One region of the Comamonas sp. CMM03 genome, then DNA from elsewhere that is predicted to be linked to it. Evidence: riboswitches for the same ligand, from Rfam matches in the RefSeq annotation. Region 1 holds a riboswitch; the other holds the start of a gene.
What was found. Region 1 has a riboswitch for glycine ahead of gcvT (glycine cleavage system aminomethyltransferase GcvT). Riboswitches for the same ligand answer to the same signal wherever they lie in the genome.

Region 1 (10,854 bases):
ATCTCCATGTGGCGGTAGCCGTTCCAGGCCAGCGATGCCACGCGATCGCCGTGGGCCAGCTTCAGGCCGTCCAGCGCATTGGCCAGCTGCTTGGCGCGGGCCGTCAGGTCGCGGTAGGTGTAGCGGTGGATGTCGCCCTCCACGCGGCGCGAGACGATTTCGGCGTCGCCGTGGAAGCGGTTGGCAAATTCAATCAGCGACGAAATCAGCAGCTGCTGATCCTGCATCAAACCTTGCATACGGGGTCTACTCCTTGGATCCGGTCGGTGCCGGTGGTTTTGTTCTGGGCTCGCTGCACATCGTAGCCCAGGGCCGTTTGGGCGACTTTCCGTGCTTTCCAGCATGCCAGCCTGACACCTGGGTGACGCACGGCGCTGCGCGGCTGTGCACCAGCGCGCGCGCCGCTTGCCCCGCCGGCTGCAAGGGCAAGCGCCTGGGCCAACAATAAGCCGCATGCATGCACCAGCTTCCGCCCCTTCCGGCGCACCCGCCACCTCCGCTGCAGCCGCCGCAGCCACGGCCTGGCAACCCACCTGGAACCCCCAAGGATTTGCCAGCCTGGGCCCCGCTTTTGTGACCCGGCTGGAGCCCACGCCCCTGCCCACGCCCCAGCTGCTGGCCCACAGCCGCGACCTGGCCGCCCAGCTGGGCATACCGGCCGGCTGGTGGCAGACCGAGCAGGCCGCCCAGGTGCTGACCGGCAACCGCCTGCTGCCCGGCAGCCAACCCTATGCCACCGTCTACAGCGGCCACCAGTTCGGCGTGTGGGCCGGCCAGCTGGGCGACGGCCGTGCCATCGTATTGGGTGAGGTGCTGGGCGAGGCGCAGAAAGAAACCGTCGCAACCACCGACACCACTGACACTGCCGCTCCCTCCGTCCCCGGCTGGGAGCTGCAGCTCAAGGGCGCGGGCCGCACGCCATATTCGCGCCGGGGCGACGGGCGGGCCGTGCTGCGTTCGTCCATCCGCGAGTTTCTGTGCAGCGAAGCCATGCACGCCCTGGGCATTCCCACCACGCGCGCGCTCAGCCTGACCGGCAGCCCGGCCTCCATCTACCGCGAAGAGGTGGAAACCGCCGCCGTGGTCTGCCGCGTCGCGCCCAGCTTCATCCGCTTCGGCCACTTCGAACACTTTGCCGCACGCGGCCAGGAAGCCGAGCTGCGCCAGCTGGCCGATTACGTGATCGACCGCTACTACCCCGCCTGCCGCACCGCGCCCGGCAACCCCTACGCTGCCCTGCTGCGCACCGTGGCCGAGCGCACGGCCGAGCTGCTGGCCCACTGGCAGGCCGTGGGCTTTTGCCACGGCGTGATGAACACCGACAACATGTCCATCCTGGGCCTGACCATCGACTACGGCCCGTTCCAGTTTCTGGACGGGTTCGACCCCGACCACATCTGCAACCACAGCGACACCCAGGGCCGCTACGCCTTCCGCCAGCAGCCGCAGGTGGCGTACTGGAACCTGTTCTGCCTGGGCCAGGCGCTGCACCCGCTGATCGGTGAGGAAGACACCACCGTCGCCGCCATCGAGGCCTACCGCCCGCACTTCTCCGCCGCCTTTGCCGCGCTGATGCGCCGCAAGCTGGGCCTGCCGGCCCTGGCGCAGACCGGCACTGCCGCCACCACACCCGAAGAGGCCGACCCCGCCACGCCCGTGGTGGGCCAGCTGCTGCAGCTGCTGGCGTCGGAAAAAGTGGACTACCCCATCTTCTGGCGCCGCTTGTCCGATGCCGCCGCAACCGGGCAGTACGATGCGGTGCAGGATCTGTTGGTGGACGGCGCTGCCTGGCAGCGCTGGCTGTCCTCCTACCTGGCACTGCTGGCGGCCTCGGGCGGCGCGCCGGATGCCGCGGCCATGCAGCGGGCCAACCCCCGTTTTGTGCTGCGCAACCACCTGGGCGAAACCGCCATCCGCGCCGCCCAGGCCGGCGACACCAGCGTGCTGCAACAATTGCAGACCGTGCTGGCCGCACCGTACGACGCCCACCCGGCGCACAATGACTGGGCCGGCTTCCCGCCCGACTGGGCTTCCTCCATCTCCATCAGTTGCTCCTCATGACCTACCCCATCCAGAAGACCAGCGCCGAGTGGCAGGCCCTGCTGCAGTCCAAGCACGCCGAACCCGTGGCCTTTGAAGTCACCCGCCACGCCGCCACCGAACGCGCCTTTACCGGCAAATACGAGCAGTACTGGGCCGATGGCAGCTACCACTGCATCTGCTGCGGCGCCAAGCTGTTCGACTCCGACACCAAGTTCGACGCCGGCTGCGGCTGGCCCAGCTTCTGGAAGGCCGTACCCGGCGCCATCACCGAGATCGTGGACCGCAGCCACGGCATGGTGCGCACCGAAACCGTCTGCAGCCGCTGCGGCGCCCACCTGGGCCATGTGTTTGAAGACGGCCCGCTGCCCACCGGCCTGCGCTACTGCATGAATTCCGCCTCGCTGGACTTCCTGGGCGACGCCCCGCCCCCCAGCCCCACCGGCGTGGTCGACAACGGCAGCCAGGCGCCGGGTGAGGTGGCCGCGCCCACCTCGCCCGACGACACACCCAGTCGCACCGACGGCGGCCACCGCCAGGCCCAGGGCGGCCACAGCTAAGCAGGCGGCGAACGCACGCCCGCCCGCCGGTGTAAACGGGAGGCCGCCAGCGCCAGCAGGCCGCCCCCCCAACCCCGGTGGCGGGCCGCCTGTGGCCCCTGCCGCCCGTCCGGAACCCGCCACCCCGTCAGCAACCCTTGTCTGCGGGGTTTTTCGGATATGGCATGCTGCGTTCTTTCGCACCCGGCCCGCAGCGGCTGTCCGCACCGTTACATGAAATTTCTGCTCGATTTCTTCCCCATCATCCTGTTCTTTGTGGCCTACAAGGTCTGGGGCATCTACACCGCCACCGCGGTGGCCATCATCGCCACGGTGCTGCAGATCGGCTATCTGCGCTACAAGACCGGCAAGGTGGAACCCATGCAATGGGTCAGCCTGGGCGTGATCGTGCTGTTCGGCGGCGCCACGCTGCTCGCGCACGACGAGAATTTCATCAAGTGGAAGCCCACGGTGCTGTACTGGCTGATGGGTGGCGCCCTGCTGGTCGGCCAGCTGTTCTTCAAGAAGAACCTGCTCAAAAGCCTGATGGGCGCCCAGATGCAGCTGCCTGAAGCTGCCTGGCGCACCATGAACTGGAGCTGGACCGGATTCTTCGCCGTCATGGGCGTGCTCAACCTGTGGGTGGCCTACAACTTCGACACCGACACCTGGGTCAACTTCAAGCTGTTTGGCGGCATGGGGCTGATGCTGGTGTTCGTGCTGGCCCAGGCCGTGTACCTGAGCCGCCACATGAAGGAAGCCGGCGGCGACAACCCGGCCCTGCCCGGCGCCGACGCCCAGCAGACCCAGGACCGCCAGCCATGAGCGCCCTGCCCATCACGGCAGCCGCCCTCGAAGCGCGGCTGCGCGAAGTGCTGTCCCCGACCCAGCTCGAAGTGATCGACGAAAGCCACCAGCACGCCGGTCACGCCGGCGCCAACGGCACCGGCTTTGGCACCCATTTCCGGGTGCGCGTGGCCAGCCCGCTGTTTGACGGCAAACCGCGCGTTGCACGCCATAGGCTTGTGTATGATTCCTTGCAAGATTTCATCGACCAGGGCCTGCATGCCCTGGCGATCGAAGTGTTGTAAGCGCCAGCAACCCTCTGTTCAAGTCCCGCTGCCCTGCTGGCCGGTGGGCTCACCTATTTTCCTTTTTGGATCCCGCATGAAAAAACAGCTCTTGTCCAGCCTTGTGGCAGCCGCCCTGTTGGGCACGATGGCCTTCTCGGCAACCGCCCAGAACCTGGCCATCGTCAACGGCAAGCCTGTGCCCAAGGCGCGCGCAGACGTTCTGAAGCAGCAGTTGGAGCGCTCCGGCCGCCCCGTGCCGGCAGAAATGGATGAGCAGATCAAGGAAGAAGTGATCGCACGCGAAATCTTCCTGCAGGAAGCCGGCCGCCGCGGCCTGGCTGCTTCGCCCGAATACCGCCAGCAGATGGAACTGGCCCGCGAGACCATTCTGATCCGCGAACTGTTCGCCGACTTCCAGAAGAAGAACCCCGTCACCGACGCCGAAATCAAGGCCGAATACGACAAGTTCGCCGCTGCCAACGAAGGCAAGGAATACCACGCTGCCCACATCCTGGTGGACTCCGAAGACCGCGCCAAGGCCATCATTGCCGAAGTGAACGGCGGCAAGAAGTTCGAAGACATCGCCAAGAAGGAATCCAAGGACCCCGGATCCGGCGCCCAAGGCGGCGACCTGGGTTGGTCCAATCCCGGCAGCTACGTGCCCGAATTCAGCGAAGCCATGCTCAAGCTGAACAAGGGCGAAATGACCAGCGCCCCGGTCAAGACCCAGTTCGGCTGGCACGTGATACGCGTGATCGAAACCCGCCAGGCCCAGCTGCCTGCGCTGGACGACGTCAAGCCCCAGATCGCCCAGCAACTGGAACAGCAAAAGCTGATGCAGTTCCAGGACGGTCTGCGCGCCAAGGCCAAGGTGCAGTAAGCACCCGGCACGGTGCCGCTGACCGGTACCTGCGCCCCAAAAAAACGCGGCTTCGGCCGCGTTTTTTGATGGGGGCCTGCCGGGCAGCGATCGCCCCGCCCCTTCCTTCCGTACTTCCCGCCGGACTTCCCGGCGGACCTGCCCGCCGCCCGGGCATGTGCCCCGGTCAGAAACAGACAAGCCCCTGTCCGCGCCGTTCTCGGCGGCAGACAGGGGCTTGCCTTGGGGGCTTGCTTGAGAAGGTGACCGAGGGCTCAGCCCTGCTGCCTCAGACCCTCAACGCAGTGAGGCCCTCAGGCCGCGCACAGATCCGGCTGGCGCAGCAGATGCTTCTGGATCTTGCCGCTGGTGGTCTTGGGCAGGCTGTCGACAAAGTGGTAGCTGCGCGGGCGCTTGTAGCTGGCCAGGCGGTCGCCCTGCATCAGAAAGGCATCCAGCACTGCGGCCGTCACCACCGTGCCCGGCTTGGCGACCACATAGGCCGCCACCACCTGGCCCCAGCGCGCGTCCTTCTCGCCCACCACGGCCGCTTCCAGCACCTCGGCGTGCTCGACCAGGGCATCTTCCACCTCGCGCGGGTAGACGTTCTCCGCCCCCGAATTGATCATGTAGTCAATGCGGTCGCGGATCCACAGATAGCCATCGGCATCCAGGTGCCCCAGATCGCCGGTGTGGTACCAGCCGTGGGCCAGCGCCTTGGCATTGGCCTCCGGTCGGTTCAGGTAGCCGGCCATCATGCAGGGGCCGCGCACCAGTATCTCGCCCACTTCGCCCACCGCGCAGGCGTCGGACGGGTCGGTGGCGGCGCCGTCCTCGCGCACCCGCGCCACCACCAGATCGTGGTTCAGCGACGGCAGGCCGGCCGAGCCGGCATGGCTGAGCTGCTCATGCGGATACAGCACCGACATGCACGGCCCCATTTCGGTGGTGCCGAAGACCTGCACCAGGCCCGATCCCACCTGGCGCGTCCATTCGCGGATCAGGTGCGGCGCCATCGAGGCCCCGCCGTACTCCACCAGGCGCAGCGACGACAGATCGCGCTGCCCCAGGCTCGCGTCGTTCAGCAGCATGGTGACCATGGTCGGCGCGGCAAAGAAGAAGGTGACTTTTTCCGCCTCCACCAGACGCAGCGCATCGGCCGCATCAAAGCGGCGCTGCAGCACCTGGGTGGCGCCCACCTGCAGGCGCGGCAGAAAGCTGGTGTGCAGCTCGGCCGTGTGGTTCAGCGGGGCCACCGACAGGCCCACATCCTCGCGGCGGAACTGCATCACCTGGTGCATCATGGCGTTGTGCGCCAGCTTGCTGCGGTGGGTGTGCAGCACGCCCTTGGGGCGGCCGGTGGTGCCGCTGGTGTACATCAGGATGCAGGGCGCATCCTCGTCCACCCGCACGTCCACCGGCGTGGCGGGCTGGCCGTCCGCCAGCGCGGCCAGCTGCGCGGTGGCAAAGGCCGGTGCCGCGCCCGGATCGGCATGGATCCAGTGCTGCACCTGGGGCACCAGCAGCCTGGCCTTCTCGACCACGGCAGCGCCCTCGTCCTCGAACACCAGCGCCTTGGCACTGCCGTCCTGCAGGATGAACGCCAGCTCCTGCGCGGCCAGCCGGTAGTTGATGGGGTTGAAGATGGCACCCAGGCGCGCCGTCGCCAGCAAGGTGAACACAAAGGCCGGCGTGTTGTACAGAAAGGCCGCCACCACATCGCCCTGGCCAATGCCCAGCTGCTGCAGGCCATGGGCGTGGCGGTTCACCTCGGCATCCAGCTCGGCATAGGTCCAGGCACGGCGGCCCTGCGCGTCCGACACCACCAGCGCCTCCTTGCGCGGCAGATAGCGCGCCGGCCAGGCCAGCGTGTCGCCCAGGGTCAGCGCCGCACGCGGTGCCGGGACAGGGGCTGCGCCCGCGGGGGAAAACTGTGTGTCGACCAACTTCGTCTCCTTGAATCCATCGAAATTGGTAGACGAGTATAGGCAGCGCCTCAGATCGTTTGCATCTATGCATATGCATCCGGGTAGGCACCGCCCATCGGGCCGGATATACTGCGCGGATTCGTCAGGAGAGCGCGCCCGGCCAGCAGGCCCAGCGGCGCCGCCGAAGGCGCAGGGGCAACCCCGAACGCTCAGGCAAAAGGACTGGCAGCCGCCCGCCGCATCGACCGCGGGCGTACCTTGTTGGAGAGAGGCGCGGGTGCCGGCACCCCGTCCACCGAAGGAGCAAGCCCCACGCCTGGAAGGTGCGGGTGAATCTCTCAGGTAAAGCGGACAACAGGGCAAAGCGCAGGCGGCGCAGGCCGCCGGCATTTCTTTTGCTTTGCTCTGCGACACCATGACCGCTGACACCACCGACCTGCTGACCACCCCGCTGTACGCCCTGCACCTGGAGCTGGGGGCACGCATGGTTCCCTTTGCCGGCTACGCCATGCCGGTGCAATACCCCAGCGGCCTGATGGCCGAACACCGCCACACCCGCGACGCCGCCGGCCTGTTCGACGTCTCCCACATGGGCCAGCTGCGCCTGGTGGGTCCCGACGCCGCCGCCGCACTGGAAACCCTGCTGCCCGTCGACGTGCAGGGCCTGGGCCTGCACAAGCAGCGCTACGGCCTGCTGCTGAACGCCCAGGGCGGCATCCTGGACGACCTGATGTTCGTCAACCGCGGCGACGACCTGTTCCTCATCGTCAACGGCGCCTGCAAGGTGGCGGACATCGCCCACATCCAGCAGCACATCGGCAGCCGCTGCCAGGTCATCCCCATGCCCGAACAGGCCCTGCTGGCCCTGCAAGGCCCGCAGGCCGCCGCAGCCCTGGGCCGCCTGGCCCCCGAAGTGCTGGGCCTGGTGTTCATGACCGGCATGGCGGTGCAGATCGACGGCATTGCCTGCTACGTCACACGCAGCGGCTACACGGGCGAAGACGGCTTTGAAATCTCCGTGCCCGGCACCCAGGCCGAGGCCCTGGCCCGCAAGCTGCTGGCCCAGCCCGAGGTGGAACCCATCGGCCTGGGCGCCCGCAACTCGCTGCGCCTGGAAGCCGGCCTGTGCCTGTACGGCAACGACATGGACGACAAGACCACCCCGGTGGAAGCCGCCCTCACCTGGGCCATCCAGAAGGTGCGCCGCACCGGCGGCGCCCGCGCCGGCGGCTTTCTGGGCGCCGACACCGTGCTGGCCCAGCTGGACAACCCGGCGCTGCTGCAACGCAAGCGCGTGGGCCTGATCGCCACCGAGCGCGTGCCGGTGCGCGAGCCCGCCGTGCTCGAGAACATGGACGGCCAGCAGGTCGGCTACATCACCAGCGGCCTGCTCAGCCCCAGCCTGAACCAGCCCGTGGCCCTGGGCTATGTGCAGCCCGACTACACCGCAGAAGGCACGGAACTGTTCGCCATGGTGCGCGGCAAGCCGGTGCCCATGAAGGTGTCGGCCACCCCGTTCGTTCCGGCGCGCTACTACCGCGGCTGAACGGTCTGCGGCCAGCCCGCCTGCCGGCCCCCGGCGCCACAAAAAAGCACCGCCAAGCCCGGGTGCAGGCGCCAAGGCCGCTACAGTGCTGCCAGACCTGTCCCAAACACTGCGTGCACCGCCTGCACCAGCCCTTTTTTTCAGAAACTTACCCAACGGAGCTTCCCATGAGCATCAAGTTTTCCAAAGAGCACGAGTGGATCAACACCGCCGACACCAACGCCGCCGTGGTCGGCATCACTGTCCACGCGCAGGACGCGCTGGGCGATGTGGTGTTCGTCGACCTGCCCGCCGTGGGCACCACCTTCAATGAAGGCGAAGTGGCCGGCGTGGTCGAATCCGTCAAGGCCGCGGCCGACGTCTACATGCCCGTGAGCGGCGAGATCGTCGAAGTCAACGAAGCCCTGCGCGACGACCCCTCCCTGGCCAACAGCGACCCGCTGGGTGCCGGCTGGTTCTTCAAGGTCAAGCTGTCCGATGCATCGCAACTGGATGCCCTGATGGACAAGACCGCCTACGACAGCTTCGCGGCCGGCGCCTGACGCCCAGCCCGCAGCCGTACCGCCCCAGCTTTTGAGATAGGTCCCCTCCATGCTGATGTCTGCCCCCGCCCCTGTGGAATCGCTCCACGCCCTGGAAAACCACAGCGAATTCCTGCCCCGCCATATCGGCATCGACGCGCAGGATGAAGCGCACATGCTCAGCGTGATCGGCGAAGCCTCGCGCGCCGCGCTGATCGACTCCATCGTGCCCAAGGCCATCCGCCGCAGCCGCGCCATGCAGTTGCCGGCCGCGGTGACCGAGGCCGAGGCGCTGGCAGAGCTGAAGGCACTGGCGGGCCAGAACCGCGTGCTCAAAAGCTTCATCGGCCAGGGCTACTACGGCACCCACACGCCGGGGGTGATCCTGCGCAACATCCTGGAGAACCCGGCCTGGTACACGGCCTACACGCCCTACCAGGCCGAAATCTCCCAAGGCCGCATGGAGGCGCTGGTCAACTTCCAGACCATGGTCACCGACCTGACCGGCATGCCCATCGCCAACGCGTCCATGCTGGACGAGGCCACGGCTGCCGCCGAAGCCATGACGCTGGCCAAGCGTTCCGTCAAATCGAAGAGCAACCGCTTCGTGGTGGCGGGCGACACCCACCCGCAGACCATCGAGGTGGTGCAGACCCGCGCCGCGCCGCTGGGCATCACCGTGGTGGTGGCCAACTCCAAGGAGGAGTGGGACGCGGCACTGGCGGATGGCTTCTTCGCCGCGCTGATCCAGTACCCCGCCAGCAGCGGCTGGATCGCGGACTGGAAGGCCGATGTGCAGGCCATCCACGCCCAGCAGGCTGCGGCCATCTTCGCTACCGACCTGCTGGCCCTGACCCTGCTGACGCCGCCCGGCGAAATGGGCGCCGACATCGTGGTCGGCAGCACCCAGCGCTTTGGCATGCCCATGGGCGCGGGCGGCCCGCACGCCGCCTTCATGGCCTGCCGCGACGAATTCAAGCGCTCCCTGCCCGGCCGCCTGGTCGGCGTGAGCGTCGACGTACACGGCAAACCCGCCTACCGCCTGGCGCTGCAGACCCGCGAACAGCACATCCGCCGCGAAAAAGCCACCTCCAACATCTGTACGGCCCAGGTGCTGCCGGCGGTCATCGCCAGCATGTACGCCGTCTACCACGGCCCGCAGGGCCTGGCGCGCATCGCCCGCCGCGTGGCCCGCCTCACGGCCATCCTCAGCCGCGGCCTGACCCAGATGGGCTATTCCAGCCGCCACCACGGCACGGCCTTCGACACCATCTCGCTGCACACCCAGGGCGCCACCGATGCCATCGCCGCCCGTGCGGTCGCCCAGGGTGCGAACCTGCGCAAGGCCTGGAACGAATACCTGTGCATCAGCCTGGATGAAACCAGCACCCGCGCCGATGTGGAACTGCTCTGGAGCATCTTCGCCCAGGACGGCCAGGCCCTGCCCACGGTCGAGGCCATGGACGAAGGCGCGCCCTCGCTGATCCCCGAAGGCCTGCAGCGCCGCAGCAGCTACCTGACCCACCCGGTGTTCAACACCCACCACTCCGAAACCGCCATGCTGCGCTACATCCGCAGCCTCAGCGACAAGGACCTGGCGCTGGACCGCAGCATGATCCCGCTGGGCTCGTGCACCATGAAGCTCAACGCCACCAGCGAGATGATCCCCATCACCTGGCCGGAGTTCGCCCACATCCACCCCTTTGCCCCGGCCGACCAGTTGCAGGGCTATGCCCAGCTGGACGCCCAGCTGCGCCAGTGGCTGTGCGAAGCCACGGGCTACGCCGGCGTCAGCCTGCAGCCCAATGCCGGCAGCCAGGGCGAATACGCCGGCCTGCTGGCCATCAAGGGCTTCCACGCCGCACGCGGCGAAGCCCACCGCAATATCTGCCTGATCCCCAGCAGCGCCCACGGCACCAACCCCGCCAGCGCCCAGATGGTGGGCATGCAGGTGGTGGTCACCAAGTGCGATGACAACGGCAACGTCGATCTGGCCGACCTGCAGGCCAAGTGCGAGCAGCACAGCGCCAACCTGGCCTGCGTGATGATCACCTACCCCAGCACGCACGGCGTGTTCGAGACCCAGGTGAAGGAACTCTGCGCCCTGGTGCACCGCCACGGCGGCCGCATCTACGTGGACGGCGCCAACATGAACGCCCTGGTCGGCGTGGCCGCCCCCGGCGAATTCGGCGGCGACGTGAGCCACCTGAACCTGCACAAGACCTTCTGCATCCCCCACGGCGGTGGCGGCCCCGGCGTGGGCCCGGTCTGCGTGGTGGAAGACCTGGTGCCATTCCTGCCCGGTCACGCCGCAGGCGGCATTGCCGGCCAGGTCGGCGCGGTCAGTG
Region 2 (10,854 bases), on a different contig from region 1:
ACCAGCACCAGGCGGCGGGTGCTGGGGTTGGGTGCAGTCAGCAGCCGCTTGGCAATGCCGCAGCACACGCCGTGCACCACGTACAGGATCAGGCCGATGTAGGGATACATCATCTGCTGCCAGGGGCCGACAAAGGTGACGGCCAGGCCGGTGAGCGCAGCCAGGCCGCCAAAGACCCGGGTGAAGACATAGCAGAGCGTGGCCTTGCGTGCGGGCAGTGGCTTCCAGGCCAGTGCAGTGAACAGCAGGGCGCACAGCAGGGTCAGCACGGCCAGCAGCATGTGGGAATGTTTGAGAGCGATGTACATGGGGTGATACGGTGTGGAAGTTCTTATGAAAACAGGAGCTTGCTGTGCACTGTTGGTATGGTTCTGCAGACTATTTTGCGTGGAAAAAATGCTTGCAGCTGCCAGTCAGCTATCTGTGGGCGGTGCTGCGGCGGCGCTGGCCGTGGTGCGCAGCGTCTCCAGGTGGATGCTGGTTTCGGAGTGGCTGATGCCCTTGATCAGGCGGATGCGCTCCAGCGCCCGCGCCAGTTCGGGCAGGGTGGTCACCTGCAGCTCGGCCAGCAGGTCCCACTGGCCGTTGGTGGCGTGCAGGGCCTGCACGGCGGGTTCGCCCAGCAAGGTGGCGGTCACCCTGCGTGCGTCATTGCCTTCGATGGCAATGCTCATCCAGGCCTGCAGTCCGCCGGTCTCGGCTTCGGGTTTGAGGCGCAGCGTATAGCCCACGATCACGCCTTCGTCTTCCAGGCGGCGCAAACGGTTGGTCACGGTGCCGCGCGACACCTGCAGCCGCGCGGCCAAGGTGGCCACGCTTTCACGGGCGTTGTGGCGCAGCAGGGCAATCAGGCGCTGGTCGATCTGATCCAGATTGGACATAGTGGCAACGATGGCTATCGATATGGCAGATTTTTGCCGATTTTGAACAGTTTTTGGCGATATGAATTGCCGCTGGCCTGTGTCACGCTCATGCCATCTCTTCCGCGCACCCTGGGTGCTGCTTTGCCGGAGGCAATTTTCATGACTGCACTGACCGCTGTACACCGCCTGCCGAGCGCCCAGGTACACACCGACTTCCTGAGCGCCACCGATGCCGCGCGCCTAGTGGCGCGTGTCGGCGTGGTCGAATGCGTGCGCTGCATCACCCAGGCGCTGGAGGCCGACTTCGGCCGCTGGAACGACTTTGACAAGACCGCACGCATGGCAGCCCATTCCGCGCAGGGTGTGATCGAACTCATGCCCGTGGCCGATGCGCACGATTACGCCTTCAAATACGTCAACGGCCACCCCGTCAACACCCAGCACGGCTTGCCCACGGTGATGGCTTTTGGCGCGCTGGCCGATGTGGCCACCGGCATGCCGCGCTTTGTCAGCGAACTGACGCTGACCACGGCCTTGCGCACCGCCGCCACCTCGGTCATGGTAGCGCGCACGCTGGCCCGGCCTGGCAGCCACCGCATGGCATTGATCGGCAACGGCGCCCAAAGCGAATTCCAGGCCTTGGCGTTTATCGATCAATTGGGGGTGCGTGAACTGCGGCTGTTCGATGTGGACCGTGCCGCCAGCGCCAAGCTGCAGCGCAACCTGGCACCGTTTGCGGCCCTGTATGGGGTTGAGGTGCAGATGGTGGACAGCGTGCATGCGGCGGTGCAGGGCGCCGATGTGGTCACCACCGTCACCGCCGACAAGCGCAATGCCGTGGTGCTGGACGCCAGCGCACTGGCGCCGGGCATGCACATCAACGCCGTGGGCGGGGACTGCCCCGGCAAGACCGAGCTGGATGCCGAGGTGCTGGCACGCAGCAGCGTCTTTGTCGAATATGAACCCCAGACCCGGCTGGAGGGTGAGCTGCAGCAGATGCCGGCCGACTTTGCCGTGACCGAGTTCTGGCGGGTGCTGAGCGGCGCAGCGCCCGGCCGGGTGTCGGATGCCCAGATCACCCTGTTTGATTCCGTGGGCTTTGCGCTGGAAGATTATTCCGCCCTGCGCACCATGCAGGCGCTGGGCCGGGAGGCGGGGCTGCTGTCGCGCATCGAGCTGGTGCCCACGCTGGCAGACCCCAAGGATTTGTTTGCCCTGCTGCACCAGGGTGAGGATATGCACCAGGCAACGCCGCCCTCCGTGGAGCGCGCGGCCTGGCACAAAGTGGCGTGAGGATGGAAATGCTTCAGAAAGACGAGTTGGCTGTGCAGGTGCACCAGGCCGTGACGCTGATCGGTGTGCCCACGGACGTGGGCGCGGGGCGCCTGGGTGCTGCCATGGGGCCGGATGCCCTGCGCGTGGCCCAGCTGGGCCCGGCCTTGGCGCATTTTGGCGTGGATGTGCAGGACATCGGCAATCTGGCCGGCCCGCCCAATCCGCGCGGTGCACGCGATGCGCAAGGCCTGCGCAACTATGCCGAATGCCAGGCCTGGAACCAGGCCACGCACGACACCGTGCTGGCGCAGCTGCAGGCCGGGCGCATGCCCATCATGCTGGGCGGCGACCACACGCTGGCCACCGGTTCCATCAGCGCCGTGGCGCGCCACTGCCGTATGGCGGGCAAGCGCCTGCGCGTGCTGTGGCTGGATGCCCATGCCGACTGCAACCTGCCCGACATCAGCCCTACCGGCAATCTGCACGGCATGCCCGTGGCCAGCCTGTGCGGTCACGGTCCGGCTCCGCTGGCCGGCATGGCCGGCTTCACGCCCGCGCTGCAGGGGCCAGACATCTGCCAGATCGGCCTGCGCAGCGTGGATGAGGTGGAAAAACGCATGATCCAGCGCCTGGGTCTGGAAGTGTTCGATATGCGTGCCATTGACGAACAAGGCATGCGCGCCGTGATGCAGCAGGCCCTGGCCGGGCTGGAGGGACCTGAAGGCGCCGATGTGCACCTGCACCTGAGCTTTGATGTGGACTTTCTGGACCCCGAAATCGCTCCCGGCACCGGCACCACCGTGCGCGGCGGCCCGAACTACCGCGAAGCCCAGCTGTGCATGGAAATGATTGCCGACACCGGCCGCCTGGCATCGCTGGATATTGTGGAGTTGAACCCGGCGCTGGACATCCGCAACCAGACGGCCGAGCTGGTGGTGGATCTGGTGGAAAGCCTGTTCGGCAAGAGCACGCTGGTGCGCTAGTGCGAAGCAGCCCGGGCTGACGTGGTTCCGCTCCGTCGCCCCATCCCGTCTCACCATCTGCGTTCCGGCATTCCCGGTGCGCTGCCGCAGGACGCCGTAGCGGCGTCCTTGCAGCTGCGCTACTCAGCCGCGCCGCTGCAGCCGTTCCGTTCCCAGGTGCAGCGCCAGCTTGGCGTCCAGCGGCAGTGGTTCACCGTGCAGGCGCGCGGCCAGCAGCTCGCCGCAGAGGATGGACAGCGTCAGCCCGCGTGCGCCCAGGGCGGTGAGGGCCCACAGGCCTGTCAGGTTCTCCCCAGTGCTGGCTGAGCCAGCCCCCGGGGCTGCAGAGCCCACCGCGTGCGCAGGTGCCGCCGGCCCCACCGGCCCCACGATCGGCAGCCGGTCGTGGCTGGCCACCCGCACCCGGCCCCAGGTCGGGCTGCAGCGGGCATCTTGCGGGTCAAACCAGGGGGCCATGGCTGCGCCGCTGGCGGGCAGCAGTGTGGACAGCTTGCCGTGGTTCACCGCGTGGGCGGCCGCCTGGTCGGCTGCGGAGATGGGCATGGCGGTCACATCGCGCTCGAAGGTGGAGCCCATGACCCAGATTTCACCATGCTGCGGGTCTTGCGGCTGTGGAATATGGGTGACCAGATTGCCATTGCCGTTGACCGGGAAGGGCGGCAGGGCGCTGGCGTTGTCTGCGGTGTGCAGCCCCCAGCTGATCTGCCCGCGGATGGGTTGCAGCGGCCATGGTTGCCGGTGCGGCAGTAAGTCAGCCGTGGCGGGGCCGCAGGCCAGTACCGCCAGGTCGGCCTCGGCCAGGATGCGGCCGTCTGCGTCCAGCGCCTGCCAGCGGCCATCTGCGCTGCGCTGCAGGCGGGCCACCACGGCATGCGCCTGCACACGGATCTGCGGGTGATGCAACTGGGCCTGCACCAGCTGGGCCGGGCGCACCCAGCCGGCTTGCTGGTGCCAGCAGGCCACGGTGTCCGGTGGGAGGCCGGCCCGGGACAGCTGGGTGGCGCTGGCGCTGTGGCTCCAATCGTCCCCCGGGCCGCCGGCCCAACTGGCCGGAAGGCCGGTGCCGCCGTCGGTGCAATGCTCCAGCACGCCGCTGTGGCCCCAGTCCGTGCCTTCCTGGCACAGGTCGCGCAGGCGCTGCAGCGTCTGGCGCACCCCGTTGCGTGACAGGCGCGAGAGCACACTGTCATCGGGCGATACATGCGGGCAGAACAGGCCGGCAGGCAGGCCGGAGGCGCCGTCCGCCGGGCCGTCACCGGCGACCAGCACCTGCACCTGCCAGCCACGCAGCGCCAGGCTGTGGGCGGCGGCACTGCCGGCCAGGCCGGCGCCCACCACCAAGGCCGTGCCGGCTTGGGCCACCGGGGATGGACCCGTCTGGGCGCGCACGCGCGGTTCCCAGGCCGGGTTGAAGCAGGCCTGCAGGTTGTCGCGCTTGGGGGGCACGCCAGGCACCTTGCGCACTTCAAAGCCGCATTGCGCCAGCTGGTCGCGCACCGCGCGCGCAATGGTCCAGGTGGCCAGTTGCGTGCCGCGCCGGCAGTGGCGGGCCAGGGCTTTCAGGGTGTGGGCATCCCAGATGCCGGGGTTGGCGCTGGGGCTGAAACCGTCCAGGTAGATGCTGTCGGCCACCGTGGTCTGCTGGCGCAGCATGGCCTGGGCATCGCCAATCCACAGCGTCAGCTGCACGCGGCCGTCTTCAAAGCCCAGGCGGTGCACACCGGGCAGCAGACCATGAAAGCGCGCGGCCAGCTGTTCGGCCAGCGGGCGCAGCAGGGGATCGGTGGGGGCAGCGCGCAGCAGATCGGCGGCGCTGACCGGGTAGGCCTCGACCGAGGTGAAATGCAGCATGCGCGGGCGCTGCGGATCGGCCTTCCAGGCCGCCCAGGTCACCAGAAAGTTCAGGCCCATGCCAAAGCCGGTCTCCAGCACGCGCCACTGTGCCTGGTCGGCCCAGGCCGCAGGCAGGCCACAGCCTGCCAGAAACACCTGGCGCGCCTGGTTCAGTCCCCCGAGTTCGCTGTGGTAGCGGTCCTCAAAACGGGGGCTGTAAGGAGTGCCATCGGGCAGCCAGGCAATCGGTTCGGACATGGGGGCAGGGTTCAGAGGAGTAAGACTAGGGGGCGCCCGGGCCGATACGGCCCAGGGCCTGCCGGGCAGGGCGGACGCCGCGCCACAGGGATCCGCTCAGTCCCAGCGTTGCTGGTAGGAAAACGTGGGCAGCCGCCAGTGAAAGCGGATGGCGGCCAGCCGGAACAGCAGCCCGCCCGCAAAGCACACCAGGGTGCTGATGTTGGGGCCGACATCCAGCGCGCGCAGGCCCAGGAACAGCAGGCAGACGGCCAGGGACACGCTGGCATACAGCTCGCGGCGGAAGACCACCGGCACCTGGTTGCACAGCACGTCGCGCAGAATGCCGCCGCTGATGCCGGTGATCATACCGGCCATCACCACCACCACGCCGGGGTAGCCCAGCTCCAGCGCCACATTGCAGCCGATCAGCGAGAAGGCGATCAGGCCCATGGCGTCCAGCAGCAGGAACACCTGCTTGAGGTGGATCATGTAGCGTGCCACCACCGTGGTCAGCAGGCCGGCGGAAATCACCAGGTACACATATTCGGGGTGCTGCGTCCAGCCAATGGGGTAGTGGCCCAGCACCATGTCGCGGATGGTGCCGCCGCCCAGTGCGGTGACGAAGGCGATCACGACCACACCAAAGATGTCCATGTTGCGGCGGCCTGCCGCCAGTGCGCCGGACATGGCTTCGGCCGTGATGGCGATCAGGTAGATCACCAGCATGACGGTGAGATTGGACAGCTGGAACGATTCCAGCAGGGAAACAGATGGAAGCATGGCGGACCCATACGTGAAAAAACCAGGCCTGGATGCTGTCCATGGCCTGGCGCGCCTCTCCCGCTGTCCTTTGTACCTGAGAGTTGCGTGCGCGCAGCCCGGTGCTGCGGCACTTGCCCCTTCGGTGAGCCGGGCCGGGTGGCACGGGCTGCTCTCCAGTTGGCGAATCTTTGCTGCGGTACGTCGGCCTGAGCGATTATGGGAGTTTGCGCCTTCGGCGGAGGCCGGCTGTGCAGCTGCCTCGCTCTCCCGCAGAAAACGGCGATTCTAGGCGCTTTTGTGCAGCGCAGAGGCCGCAGGGGCGTTGGTGCGGGGGAAGCTGCTTGCGAGCAGCGGGCAAAAGAAAGCCCCAGAGCCTGAAGCGCTGGGGCGGGTCTTCACGCAGCGCCCACAGCATCGCGTGGGCACGCTGCAATTACTGCGCGCTGGGGGGCGGCACAAAGCCGGCTGCGGCATCGGCGCCGGCACCGAAGAAGTGGTTTTCCATCTGGCGGGCCAGGTACTGGCGGGCGCGGGCGTCGGCCAGGTTCAGGCGGTTTTCGTTGACCAGCATGGTCTGGTGCTTGAGCCAGTCGGCCCAGGCTTGCTTGCTCACGCTTTCGAAAATGCGCTTGCCCAGCTCGCCGGGGTAGGGCGGAAAGTCCAGGCCTTCAGCGTCTTGGCCGAGCTTGATGCAGTGAACGGTACGTGCCATGGGGGAAATCCTGTCTACGGATGTTTTGGTAATAACAAACTGAAATCTTATTGGTTTCAGTTTTGAGGGTGGCATTCCAGAATGCACAGCAACGGAGCGAGAAGCCGTTTGACAACGCAACCAGAATCACCGAGACCCTCAATGACAAATCGCCGCCACTTTATCAAGTTTCCCCTGCTTGCCAGCCTTTTGACCGGCTTGACCCTCGGCGCTCTGCCGGCTCTCCCCGCACTGGCCCAGCAGCAGGTGACGCTGCTGAATGTCTCCTACGACCCGACGCGCGAACTGTACGTGCAATACAACCAGGCCTTCGCCAAGTACTGGAAGGCCAAGGCCGGCCAGGATGTGACGATCAAGCAGTCGCACGGCGGCTCGGGCAAGCAGGCCCGCTCGGTGATCGACGGCCTGGATGCCGACGTGGTGACCCTGGGTCTGGCTCCGGACGTGGATGCCCTGGTCAAGCACGGCGGTCTGGTGGCGGCCGACTGGCAAAAGCGCCTGCCGCACAACTCGGCACCTTACACCTCGACCATCATCTTCCTGGTCAAGAAGGGAAACCCCAAGGGCATCAAGGACTGGGATGACCTGATCAAGCCCGGCGTGTCGGTGATCACCCCCAACCCCAAGACGTCGGCTGGCGCCCAGTGGAACTACCTGGCTGCCTGGGAATACGGCAAGCGCAAGTTCGGCGGCGAAGCCGGCGCCAAGGACTATGTGAAGAAGGTCTACGGCAATGTGCCCGTGCTGGACACCGGCGCGCGCGGCTCCACCATCACCTTTGCCCAGCGCAATGTGGGCGATGTGCTGCTGGCCTGGGAAAACGAAGCCTTCCTGGTACTCAAGGAGTTTGGTGCCGAGAAGTTCCAGATCGTGGTGCCTTCCGTCAGCATCGTGGCCGAACCCACCGTCTCCGTGGTGGACAAGAACGCCGACAAGAAGGGCACCCGCGCCGTGGCCGAGGAGTACCTGAAGTACCTGTACTCGGACGAAGGCCAGGACATCGCCGGCAAGAACTACTACCGTCCCACCTCGGAAAAGGCGCGGGCCAAATACGCAGCCCAGTTCCCCAAGCTGGATCTGTTCACCATCGACCAGGCCTTTGGCGGCTGGTCCAATGCCGGCAAGCACTTTGTGGATGGCGGCAGCTTCGATCAGATCTACACCAAGAAGTAAGCACCACGCGGCGGGGTGGCGCACGTCACCCCGCTGCACTCAACCAAGGAGCATGCCATGCAAGCACAGCCTGCCTACCAGCCTTATTTGAAAAGCAATCTCGCCCCGCGCGGCAAGGCGCCGCAGGAGCAGGTGCGCCAGCTGCTGCTGGTCACCGCCCGGCAATGGGGGGTGCGGGCCATGGCACAGCAGGCGGCATCAGTGGCACGGCCCTGCTGGCAGGCAGGTTGAGCCTGCCCGCTCCCACATCGCGTTCGTAGGGGTTGATGCCTTGTTCTTCCGAAAGGAAGGCAAGGCTTTTTTGCATGGGACCTGCAGACAGGTGGTTGCACAGGCATTTTGTGTGCGCCTTCTATTGCACTGCAGCATAGTTTGGTGGCGCAGAAAGCGTGCAGGGCTGGAAACACCTTGCACTGCACAGTTCTGTAAACGAAAAAATACGAACCGGAGCGCGGCAGATGCGTGAAAACGGCGTGCCAAAAAATAAAGCCTGCAGCGCAAACTGCAGGCTTTTAAAAAAGAAACTGATTGAAGTTGAACTCGCTTTGAATAAGCTTGGTGATGGCCATCCAAGCTTGTTCTCGCATAGGTTCCAAACCGCAGGGCCTGCACGGTCTACCAATCGGACTCTCCCCCCTCTCGGAATCCCATGAATATTGCACACTGCGATTTGGAGCCTGAATATTAACCGATTTCTTCCCATAGGATTTCTATATGTCAGGGGAATGAAAAATCTCTGATGAAAAGCAACAAACCGTACCGAGTTAAGCAAACCGTCAGTTTGGCGTGAGCGCGGTGTGCAATATGCACTGCGCCAATGCCGGGGTGTGAAACCGTCAGCGCATTATCGGCGCGGCCCGGGTGGGCCGTGCCTGTGCACACCCAGGAGCAGCCCCGTGGCGCCGGGGCTGCTCCTGGCCGTTGAGGCGGCCTGATCCCCGCGCTTGACACCTTGGAAGGCGCCAGGGCGCGAAGGGCAGGGGATGCCGGTTACGCCATGGTCATCAGGCTGGCATTGCCGCCAGCGGCGGCGGTGTTTACACTGACGGCACGCTCCAGCAGCAGGCGTTCCAGTGGTACCGGCGCCGTGGCGTCGGCCAGGTGGCAGCAGCCCACCAGCGGTCCGCTGCGCTGGGCCAGGGCCTGCAGCAGGCTTTGCAGGCTGGCGGCGCTGCCTTGGTGCAAGACCACATCCACTTCGGTCTGGGCCAGGGCGCCGTCGTCCACCAGTTGCACGCGGGTTTGCACGGCTTCCGGCAGGCGGCTGTGCAGCAGCGCATGCTGGCTGCTCCACAGCGCCTGGCTGCCCACGGCCAGCACCGCGGCCAGCTGGCGCAGCAAGGCGATGTCGCTGTCCGCCTGGCACAGCACCTGGGCACGCGGCAGCAACTGGTAGGTGTTGCGTTCACCGGTGGGGCCGGGCAGGGCATAGCGCAGGCCCGCAGGGGACTGGGCGGGCAGTTCCTGACCATAGGCGTGCACGGCTTCCAGTGCCGGCTGCAATGCCGACCAGCGGGACAAGGCATGCAGGGCTTCGGGTTGCTGGACGCTGTCGATAGCCGGGCTGCAGGCGCGCTCCAGCAGGGGGCGCAGCCGGCCGGGATGGCGGGCCAGCAGGCGCAAAAGGTACAGCGGGCCACCGGCCTTGGGGCCCGTGCCCGACAGGCCTTCGCCGCCAAAGGGCTGCACGCCCACCACGGCCCCCACCATATTGCGGTTCACATACAGATTGCCGGCGTGGGCGCGCGCCAGCACGGCCTCCACGGTTTCGTCGATGCGGGTGTGCAGGCCCTGGGTCAGGCCATAGCCGGTGGCGGCGATCTGGTCCAGCAACTGGGGCAGCCGGTCACGGCGGTAGCGCAGCACATGCAGCACGGGGCCGAAGACTTCGCGCTGCAGCTCACTGATGGCGTCAATCTCGATCAGCGTGGGCGCCACGAACGTACCGTTGCCATCCACCGCCGGAGACAGCGGTGCCTGCGTGGTGCGGTGGCCCTTGGCCTGCATGGCGGCAATATGCTGGCGGATGCCGGCTTGCGCTTCGGCGTCGATCACCGGCCCCACATCGGTGGACAGGGCGGCGGGGTTGCCGCTGGCCAGCTCCTGCATGGCGCCGCGCAGCATTTCCAGCACGCGGGGCGCGGCGTCTTCCTGCACGCACAGCACGCGCAGGGCCGAGCAGCGCTGGCCGGCACTGTCAAACGCGCTGCTCAGCACATCGCCCACCACCTGTTCGACCAGCGCGGAAGAGTCCACGATCATGGCGTTCTGGCCGCCGGTTTCGGCAATCAGCACCACCGGTTGGCCGTCCGGGCGCAGGCGCTGGGCCACGCTGCGCTGCAGCAGGCGCGCCACCTCGGTGGAGCCGGTGAACAGCACACCTTGCACGCGGGCATCGGCCACCAGGGTGGCGCCCACGGTCTCGCCCGCGCCGGGCAGCAGTTGCAGTGCCGGTGCAGGGATGCCGGATTGCAGCATCAGCTGCGTGGCCAGGTGGGCGACCAGCGGGGTCTGTTCGGCCGGCTTGGCCAGCACGGTGTTGCCAGCGGCCAGGGCCGCGGCAATCTGGCCGGTGAAGATGGCCAGCGGAAAGTTCCAGGGGCTGATGCACACCACCGGGCCCAGCGGAATGTGGGTGGCGTTGGAGAAGTCACGCTGGACCTGGGCGGCGTAGTAGCGCAGAAAGTCCACGGCCTCGCGCACTTCGGCCACGGCATTGGCCGAGGTCTTGCCGGCCTCGCGCTGCAGCAGGGCGATGAACTGGGGCAGCTGTGCCTCATAGGCGTCGGCGCAGGCCTGCAGCAGGCGGGCACGCTCGGTGGTGGACGTGCGTGCCCAGTCGGCGGCGCCGGCATGGGCGGCCTGCAGTGCCTGCTCCACTTCCGCCAGCGTGGCATCGCGCACTGTCCCCAGCGGGTCGCCGTGGTCGGCGGGGTTGCGCACGGCCACGGGCAGGGGGGCGGACGGCGCTGTGTCGGCAGGCAGGGCCAGCAGCGGCTGGGCATGCCAGCTG

Region 2: linked by a shared signal. The riboswitch ahead of KW830_RS17850 (trimeric intracellular cation channel family protein) and the one ahead of gcvT (glycine cleavage system aminomethyltransferase GcvT) in region 1 are both predicted to bind glycine.

What each region holds. Positions count from the first base shown of each region.
Region 1 is NZ_JAHUXB010000001.1:592,251-603,104, reverse strand. Features, by position in the region: gene KW830_RS02870 (3-(methylthio)propionyl-CoA ligase) at 1-239, opposite strand, end outside; gene KW830_RS02865 (YdiU family protein) at 454-2,061, shown strand; partial or broken gene msrB (peptide-methionine (R)-S-oxide reductase MsrB) at 2,058-2,462, shown strand; gene KW830_RS02855 (septation protein A) at 2,814-3,404, shown strand; gene KW830_RS02850 (BolA family transcriptional regulator) at 3,401-3,670, shown strand; gene KW830_RS02845 (peptidylprolyl isomerase) at 3,747-4,532, shown strand; gene KW830_RS02840 (fatty acid--CoA ligase) at 4,826-6,397, opposite strand; glycine riboswitch at 6,577-6,665, shown strand; glycine riboswitch at 6,691-6,804, shown strand; gene gcvT (glycine cleavage system aminomethyltransferase GcvT) at 6,855-7,985, shown strand; gene gcvH (glycine cleavage system protein GcvH) at 8,153-8,527, shown strand; gene gcvP (aminomethyl-transferring glycine dehydrogenase) at 8,577-10,854, shown strand, end outside.
Region 2 is NZ_JAHUXB010000005.1:223,203-234,056, forward strand. Features, by position in the region: gene KW830_RS17825 (hypothetical protein) at 1-308, opposite strand, end outside; gene KW830_RS17830 (Lrp/AsnC family transcriptional regulator) at 414-872, opposite strand; gene KW830_RS17835 (ornithine cyclodeaminase) at 1,023-2,156, shown strand; gene rocF (arginase) at 2,165-3,121, shown strand; gene mnmC (FAD-dependent 5-carboxymethylaminomethyl-2-thiouridine(34) oxidoreductase MnmC) at 3,245-5,212, opposite strand; gene KW830_RS17850 (trimeric intracellular cation channel family protein) at 5,309-5,974, opposite strand; glycine riboswitch at 6,141-6,236, opposite strand; gene KW830_RS17855 (oxidative damage protection protein) at 6,390-6,668, opposite strand; gene KW830_RS17860 (sulfate ABC transporter substrate-binding protein) at 6,810-7,841, shown strand; gene KW830_RS17865 (hypothetical protein) at 7,899-8,072, shown strand; gene putA (trifunctional transcriptional regulator/proline dehydrogenase/L-glutamate gamma-semialdehyde dehydrogenase) at 8,832-10,854, opposite strand, start outside.